2 regions of the Neobacillus sp. S1227 genome follow, and region 2 is predicted to be linked to the other one. Evidence: riboswitches for the same ligand, from Rfam matches in the RefSeq annotation. Region 2 holds a riboswitch; the other holds the start of a gene.

Region 1 (4,435 bases), 1.4 Mb from region 2:
GCAAGTAATTATGAAAATCTTCCACCATTTTCCCATTAATAAGCTGAAGCCCGATTGACTTAAAAATGTCGCGTTTACGGTCACATTGATAGGAGATTTTAACATTCATGCACAGCCACGGCAGCAAGGGAGTCTGGACGGCGGTGTTGCCATGACTTTCATAAAGCCTTATATATCTGGCTAAATTTTTTGTAGACTCAAAAATTTGATGCAGGCGCGGAGAGCCAAAATGGATGGTTTCCCCTCTGAGATTTTCAGGTGCTGCTTTTTGGTTGGTGATAAGGGTCAACCTCATTGGATTCGGTATTCCGCCAGTTTTCTCCAAGTAATGCCAGTAAAACGGCCGATTCATTAGTTCCTTATCCATTTCAATTGTTAGTTGGACATCTAAGTATCCAGGGTGATTGGTGACAATTGGACATTCATTTGCCATAAAATAATTTAAAAGAAACTTATGAATTTCCTGCTGCTGCATGTGATTCTCCTTTTTTCATATTTTGTGCAAATTCAATCATCGATGATAAATTCTCCATTTTAATCCGCATTTCCCCTTCAGAGCAGGAGTCGCTAAAGATATCCATTATATGATCTTCAATATTTCCGAATTCTAATTTTGTTAGAATATCATCTAGTTCCCCGATAACCTTTTCAAATAAATCAATCTTTTCGTATAAAAGTTTTAAAATATGCTCTTCAACTGTATTTTTGATGGCAAAATTATAGATCATGACATCTTTTTCCTGACCGAGGCGGTGAATCCTTCCGATGCGCTGCTCCAATCTCATCGGGTTCCATGGCAAATCAAAATTGATAATGTGGTTGCAAAATTGAAGGTTAATTCCTTCCCCGCCCGCTTCCGTCGCAATCAACACCTGGGCATTCTTTTGAAACAACTCGCGCATCCAATCCTTTTTCCCGCGTTTAAAACCGCCGCGGAAAGGAACGGAGGAAATCCCATGCTGCTTTAAGTACCACTGTAAATATAATTGTGTAGCCCGGTATTCCGTAAATATGATCACTTTATCATTTATTTTCTGAATTAATTCAAGGGCTTTTACTGCCTTGGAATTTTGCTCGACGTTCTCCACTTTTTTTATTAAAAAGTTGATTTGTTCTTGATAGGCCTGCGTGGGGTTTTCCTTTTTTAGAAGCATGTTTTTTAAGGTATAGAAAACGGCCTCGCGGCTTGAGCATGCTTCCCGTTGTAATGTCATCACAGAAAAGCTGCTTGTTTGAACCCAGTCCCCCGCATTTTTAAGCTCTAAAATGGAGTCATACAGGTCGCGTTCCGATTTTGTAAATTCAATTGGAATCGTCTCCACATGCCGTTTCGTCCATTCGATTCCTGTGTCGGCCCGGCGGTTGCGGATCATGACTTTATTGACTAGCTCTTTTAGATGCTGGTCATCATTTAAGGAACGGGAGTCACGTTTATATTTTTCGTAAAAGACAGTTTCATTTCCTAAGTGACCAGGCTTTAATAGGGATACGAGGTTAAAAATCTCCTCAATCCTGTTTTGAATAGGTGTTGCCGTAAGCAATAAACAAAACTTCTTTTTTAAGTTTTGAACAAATTCGTAGTTTTTTGTTTTATTATTTTTTAATTTATGGGCTTCATCGATAATGATGAGGTCATAGTCCTGCTTGTAAATAATCTCCCGATGCGGATTTCGTTTGGCCGTATCGATGGAGGAAACAACCACATCACACTGATCCCAAACATAGCTTTTTCTTTGTGTGACAGCCGGTATATAAAATTTGCTATTTAATTCCTGAGCCCACTGGGTGACTAAGGAAGCGGGAACAAGAATTAACACTTTTTTCACTAATCCGCGAATCATGTATTCTTTTAAAATTAATCCTGCTTCGATCGTCTTACCAAGGCCCACTTCATCTGCAAGAATGGCTTTTCCGTTCATATTTTCAACCACCTGCTTAGCCGTTTCAAGCTGATGAGGGAGAGGCGTCAAATTTGGCAGATGCTTTGGGGCTTGCAGACCTTCGAATTCCGGGACCACCAAATGTTTTTCAATATCGATGGCCAATTTAAAAAGCTCCCAATTTCCCCAGGGGCCATCATGATCAATTTTATGTAAAAAATCATCCTGCCAGGAGGAATCAAATTCGATTTCGACATTCATCCGTTTCAGCTCCTTTTTTATGATAAATTATTATTGCCCGATATGTTGTTTTAATGGTAGGATGATATTAGCTTTGAAAGTTTTAAATATTTAAATAAGCTAATCTATTTTTTAAGTATAATTAGTATGACCAAATTGGAAAATAATATTTATAAGTGCGGATGAAAACAAGGGGAGAGACTACCTTTGTAGCGCCGAAGGAGCAAGCAGATGATGTGAATCTCTCAGGCAAAAGTACTCTTGTTGGACGCAGCTCTGGAGAGTGCTGGATGATACCAGCCACCAAAGGGGAAAGCCGATTTAGGTAAACTTTCAGGTGCAAGGACAGAGACCTTCTTTACTGGTAAAGGGAGGTTTCTGTCCTTTTTTGCACCTTTTTGTTGTTTTTAGGAAAATGACAAATGGTTTTCCTATTTTTGTTATTTGGCAATAATTCATTTTTACAAATAATGAACATGTAGTAAATAAAGGGGGATTTATGATGACGGAATTAAAACGCACTCCGCTGTTCGAAGTTTACAAGGAATACGGTGGAAAAACCATTGATTTTGGCGGCTGGGAGTTGCCTGTTCAGTTTTCAAGCATCAAGGATGAGCATGAAGCTGTACGCACGAAAGCCGGTTTATTCGATGTATCCCATATGGGCGAAGTTGAAGTAAAGGGCCCAGACAGCCTCAATTATTTACAAAAATTGATGACAAATGACATTTCTAAAGTGAAAGACGGCGGGGCACAATATACCGCGATGTGCTATGAAAACGGTGGAACTATAGACGACCTGCTTGTTTATAAGCTTGAAGATAATCATTATTTACTTGTTGTCAACGCATCGAATATTGAAAAGGACTACAACTGGCTGGAGAAGCACCTTGAAGGCGATGTAACAATCGAAAACCTGTCTGAATCAACGGCACAGCTTGCGCTTCAAGGCCCCCTTGCAGAAAAAGTATTACAGAAGCTTGCTTCAGAGACGGATATAAGTCAAATCGGCTTTTTCAAATTCCAGCAGGAAGTTGTTTTAAATGGGAAAAAAGCACTTGTATCTAGAACTGGTTATACAGGGGAAGACGGCTTTGAAGTATACTGCGATGCCTCTGATGCTGTCGAACTCTGGACAGCCATTCTAGAAGCAGGAAAAGATGAGGGAGTGATTCCCTGCGGTCTTGGTGCACGCGACACACTTCGTTTTGAAGCAAACTTAGCGCTTTATGGCCAGGAACTATCACCAGAAATTTCCCCGCTTGAGGCAGGAATTGGATTTGCGGTGAAATTGAATAAAGAGACTGATTTTATTGGAAAAGAAGCTCTCGTAAAACAAAAGGAAGCAGGTTTGTCCCGGAAGCTTATTGGGATAGAAATGGTTGACCGGGGAATTCCGCGTCACGGCTATCCAGTTTACAAAGGGGAAGCGCTAATTGGTGAAGTTACCACCGGTACACAGTCCCCAACCTTAAAGAAAAACATCGGTCTTGCCCTCATTTCTTCCGAACATGCAGGACTAGATACCGAAGTGGAAGTTGAAATTCGCGGCAAACGTTTAAAAGCGAAAGTGGTTCCTACACCTTTTTATAAAAGAGAAAAGAAATAGCAGAAGGGAGCAAGGTTTATGAAACATCGCTATTTACCCATGACTGAACAAGATAAGCAGGCAATGCTGGAGACAATTGGCGTTTCCACTGTCGATGAATTATTCAGTGATATTCCTGAAAAAGTACGATTTAAAGGTGAATACAATATTAAACCGGCAAAATCAGAAACAGCTTTGATGAAGGAACTCTTTCAGTTAGCAAGCCGGAATGCTGATTTAAAATCGAATGTGTCTTTCTTAGGGGCCGGAGTTTATGACCACTATATGCCGATTATCGTTGACCATGTCATCTCAAGATCGGAGTTCTATACAGCCTATACACCTTATCAACCGGAGATATCCCAAGGAGAGCTCCAGGCGATTTTTGAATTCCAAACAATGATTTGTGAATTAACAGGAATGGATGTGGCCAACTCCTCAATGTATGACGGCGGTACCGCACTTGCTGAAGCAGCAATGCTAAGCGCAGGTCATACGAAAAGAAAAACCATTCTAGTCTCCAGCGCTGTTCACCCTGAATCCCGTGAGGTTCTTAAAACTTACGCAAAGGGTCAATACCTTGATGTGATTGAGGTCCCTGTGAAGGATGGCATTACTGATGTTGAAGCGCTAAAAGGATTGGTAAATGCTGACGTAGCCGCGGTTGTCGTTCAATATCCAAACTTTTTAGGTCGAATTGAACCTTTAAAAGAACTTGAAGAGATTA
Region 2 (4,435 bases):
TCCAGCTGCGCCGGATAAGCGATTTTCTAAGTGAAGAATGGCCCCGCGATCTTGTGCAAAGATCGAACCTGTTAATGCATACATAGAAGCAGTATCTACTGCATGCAATGTTTCTTCTAATTTATCATTTTCGTATACATAGATTGTTAAAACTGGTCCAAAAATTTCCTCTACCATTGTCTTAAAGTTTGGATTGGTAGTCACAATAATGGTCGGTTGAACGAAATATCCAACGGAATCATCATACGTACCGCCAGCAATTATTTCTGCTTCTTCAGAAGCTGCAGCATAGTCGATATAGCTAGTAATCGAATCAAAAGCCGCTTTATCAATAACGGCACCCATGAAGTTTCTAAAGTCACGGACATCCCCAACTTTAAGCTTTGCTGTTTTTTCCACTAAACCAGCTTTTACTTCTTCCCACATGCTAGCAGGAATATAAGCACGAGAAGCTGCGGAACATTTTTGACCTTGGTATTCAAATGCACCACGAACAAGGTTCGCTACTACTTTATCTGCTTGAGCCGTTTCGTGAGCAAATACGAAGTCTTTACCGCCTGTTTCCCCAATTAATCGAGGATATGATTTATAGTTTGCAATGTTTTCTCCTACTGTTTTCCAAATGGTCTGGAACGTACTTGTTGATCCAGTAAAATGGAATCCAGACATCCGAGGGTCTGTTAATACTACTTCTGATACTTGTGAACCACGAGAAGGTACGAAGTTGATGACGCCTTTTGGTAATCCTGCTTCTTCTAAAATTCGCATAAAGTAGTAGTTTGCCAGAATAGAAGTTGTGGCTGGTTTCCACACGACGACGTTCCCCATCATGGCAGGAGCTGCTGGCAAGTTTCCGCCAATAGCTGTGAAGTTAAATGGAGAGATCGCCAATACAAAACCATCTAGTGGGCGGTAATCTGTGCGATTCCAAACATTTTTCATACTACTTGGTTGAATTTGATAGACTTGATTCGCATAATCAACGCCAAAACGTAAGAAGTCTACTAATTCTTGTGCAGAATCAATTTCAGCTTGAATGACTGTCTTGGACTGACCTAACATCGTCGCAGCATTCATTACGTCACGGTATGGGCCAGAGATTAAATCAGCAGCTTTTAAGAAAATAGCAGCGCGGTGTTCCCAAGCCATATTTGCCCATGCTTCTTTGGCAGCCATCGCTGCTTCAACCGCATCACGCAGCTCCTTTTCCCCGGCTTGCGAATAGTTCGCTAACACATGTTGATGATCATGGGGCATAACCACTTGCTTCACTGTATCTGTCTTTATATTTTCGCCATTAATAATCACAGGAATATCGATTACGATACTGGATTGGCGTTGTAATTCAGCTTTTAATGTTTCCCGCTCTTTTGTACCAGGAGCATAAGTATTGCCAGGTTCATTTGCAGGTGTTGGGATTTTGAAAATTCCGTTACTCATTCTCTCACGTTCCTTCCCGTTTATATATTCTGTTTCATGTATAGACAAATCTACGTAATTCGACAATTATTATAACATACTTTTTCTATTCTTGGGCTCTTCGAGTCATTTATTGTTGACAAAGTAACTATGGACTACTAAAATTTAAAATTATTCGACAATATTTATAAAACTTAATAATTAGCAGGCTATGATTGCTATGGATCAAACTATAGCAGGAGCAGCTTCTGGAGAGACCGCGAGGATTTCGCGGCGCCGAAGGGTTCACAATCTCAGGCAAAAGGACAGAAGAGTACTAAATATTTATTTGTCATGCAGGTTGTTAGCGTAACAAGTTATATTTGCTATTCTTATGACCTAAGAGATTGGAGGACATCCAATCTCTTTTTTTATTGGGTTTTAATAATTTTTAGGGGGAGTCAAGGTTGGCACAGCAAGAATTAAAGCGGAATTTAGCAAATCGGCACGTTCAACTAATTGCAATTGGCGGTACCATTGGTACAGGATTATTCCTAGGATCGGGTAAAGCGATCCAATTGGCAGGCCCATCTATCATTCTAGCTTATTTGGCCGTAGGAATTGCCTGTTTCTTTGTGATGAGGGCACTCGGAGAACTCCTGCTGTCTAAAGCAGGTTATCAATCTTTTACTGACATTGCCGAGGATTATCTTGGACCACGGGTTGCGTTTGTTACGGGATGGACCTATTGGTTTTGCTGGATAATGACTGCAATGGCTGACGTGATTGCCGTTGGTGTATATGTACGATATTGGTTCGATATCCCGCAGTGGATACCTGCAATTGTCTGTTTGGTCATCTTATTGGGTCTTAATCTGCTAACGGTAAAGCTTTTTGGAGAATTGGAGTTCTGGTTTGCTTTAATAAAGGTAATTACCATTCTCGCCTTAATCGGCATTGGGGTTATTTTGCTAGTGATGGGATTCAAGACGGATGCAGGGACGGTCTCTATTAAAAATCTTTGGGAACATGGCGGCTTTTTTCCAAATGGAGTCACAGGCTTCTTGCTTTCATTCCAAATGGTCGTTTTTGCATTCGTTGGTGTGGAATTAGTGGGTGTATCGGCAGCAGAAACAGCCAATCCGGAAAAAAGCATTCCATCGGCCATTAATAAAATTCCTTTACGGATTTTATTTTTCTACGTGGGCGCATTGATCGTCCTTCTATGTATTAACCCATGGACGGATTTGAATGCCGCTGAAAGTCCGTTTGTCAAAACGTTTAGCTTAGTCGGGATCCCGATTGCCGCGGGAATTATTAATTTTGTTGTCTTAACTTCAGCCGCTTCTGCTTGTAACAGTGGGATGTTTTCAACAAGCAGGATTTTATTTAATTTAAGCAATAATAGCCAGGGACCAGCCAATTTTGCAAGACTGAATAAAAATCATGTGCCAAGTAACGCTTTATTGGTTTCGGGTCTTATTCTGACAGGGGGAGCGCTCCTTAGCAAACTTATTCCGGAGCAGGCTTTCGGAATCGTAACCACGATAAGTGCCATTTGTTTTATTTGGGTATGGGGCGTCATTCTGATTTGTCATGTAAGGTATAAGACAACTCGTCCGGATTTACAGGCAAAATCAAAATTTAAAGCGCCTTTTACACCATTTGTTAATTACGCGGTCCTAACCATGTTTGCGGCGATTCTCATCATCATGCTGTTCGCCGATGCTACCCGTCCGGCCCTATTGTTGACACCACTATGGTTTATTCTATTATTTGCTCTGTATTTCTATATAGGGAACAAAGAGAAAAAATGATAATGATCAGCATAGATTCAAATTGAGTAAAAGAAATGAGGCTGACTCAAAAGGTCGTTGAATGACGACCCTTTTGAGTCAGTTTTTTATTTATTTTTGGTCAGTGTTGCGGAATTTTTGTGTTCGAAACGAGGGTAACCCCCTGGATGAAAGGAGCTAAGGATAGTTGGATTCATCTTTTCAACAGCCAAATCTACAATTGGCCATAGATGATGTTCGGGGATTCGGACCTCAATATCCATTGGTAGAACCAATTGGCCTGTCGTGGTATAATTTATGTACATAAGAAAGTCATTCCTTTCCGGTATTGTGTTTGTGTGGTAACTTCATTATACCAAATGGAATGATTTTCTTATTTTTTCACACTGTTGATTGGAGCGGAAGGCGGCGAAGACTCCTGCGGGAGTAGTGGGACAGGTGAGACCCCGCAGGCGTTTACGCCGAGGAGGCTCACCGCCCACCCCGCGGAAAGCGAAGCCGCCTGGAGCGGAAATCAACAGACCATTTTCAAAGACATAATAGAAAAAGAGGGTGTCCCTAAAAGTTATACTTTTGGGACACCCTCTTTTTCATATTAACTTAATTTCCTAATTAAATAATCCGAGCTGTCACCATTCCAGAGATTTGTTTTACTTTTTCCTCTAAACCTGGAATAACATCGCCGTTTACTCTATTATCAATGTCAATAATTGTATACGCATAACCCCCGCGGCTTCTGTTGACCATATCAGCAATGTTTAAATCATAGCTGGATATTGCAGATGTAATCTGTCCAACCATATTTGGAACATTCTGATGGAATGCTGCCACGCGCAGTTTACCAGTATAAGGGAGGCAGGTATTTGGGAAATTCACTGAGTTTTTGATGTTTCCTGTTTCTAAAAATTCCTTCACTTGACGAGCTGCCATGATCGCGCAATTTTCCTCTGATTCTTTTGTGGAGGCGCCTAAGTGCGGAATCGGTACTGTATTTTTCATTTTGAGCACATTTTCATTTGGGAAATCAGTAATATACTTCCCAACTTTTCCGCCTTCAAGAGCGGCAGCCATGTCTGTTTCATTGACAAGCTCACCACGGGAGAAATTTAGAATATGAACACCAGGCTTCATGATGCTGAAGGTTGCTTGGTTAAACATTCCTCTTGTGTCATCGGTTAACGGTACGTGTACAGTTATATAATCAGATTCCGCAAATAACTGTTCAATCGTCATTGCCCTCT

The links. Region 2 has a riboswitch for glycine ahead of ACZ5AE_RS28320 (amino acid permease). Riboswitches for the same ligand answer to the same signal wherever they lie in the genome.
Region 1: it holds a riboswitch for glycine, as region 2 does, so the genes downstream of both, gcvT (glycine cleavage system aminomethyltransferase GcvT) here and ACZ5AE_RS28320 (amino acid permease) in region 2, are expected to answer to the same signal.

Annotation. Positions count from the first base shown of each region.
Region 1 is NZ_AP038276.1:4,273,967-4,278,401, reverse strand. It holds gene ACZ5AE_RS21480 (YqhG family protein) at 1-475, opposite strand, end outside; gene ACZ5AE_RS21475 (DEAD/DEAH box helicase) at 453-2,141, opposite strand; glycine riboswitch at 2,303-2,391, shown strand; glycine riboswitch at 2,395-2,471, shown strand; gene gcvT (glycine cleavage system aminomethyltransferase GcvT) at 2,623-3,729, shown strand; gene gcvPA (aminomethyl-transferring glycine dehydrogenase subunit GcvPA) at 3,748-4,435, shown strand, end outside.
Region 2 is NZ_AP038276.1:5,712,796-5,717,230, reverse strand. It holds gene pruA (L-glutamate gamma-semialdehyde dehydrogenase) at 1-1,440, opposite strand, end outside; glycine riboswitch at 1,658-1,738, shown strand; gene ACZ5AE_RS28320 (amino acid permease) at 1,866-3,215, shown strand; gene ACZ5AE_RS28315 (phosphoglycerate dehydrogenase) at 3,807-4,435, opposite strand, start outside.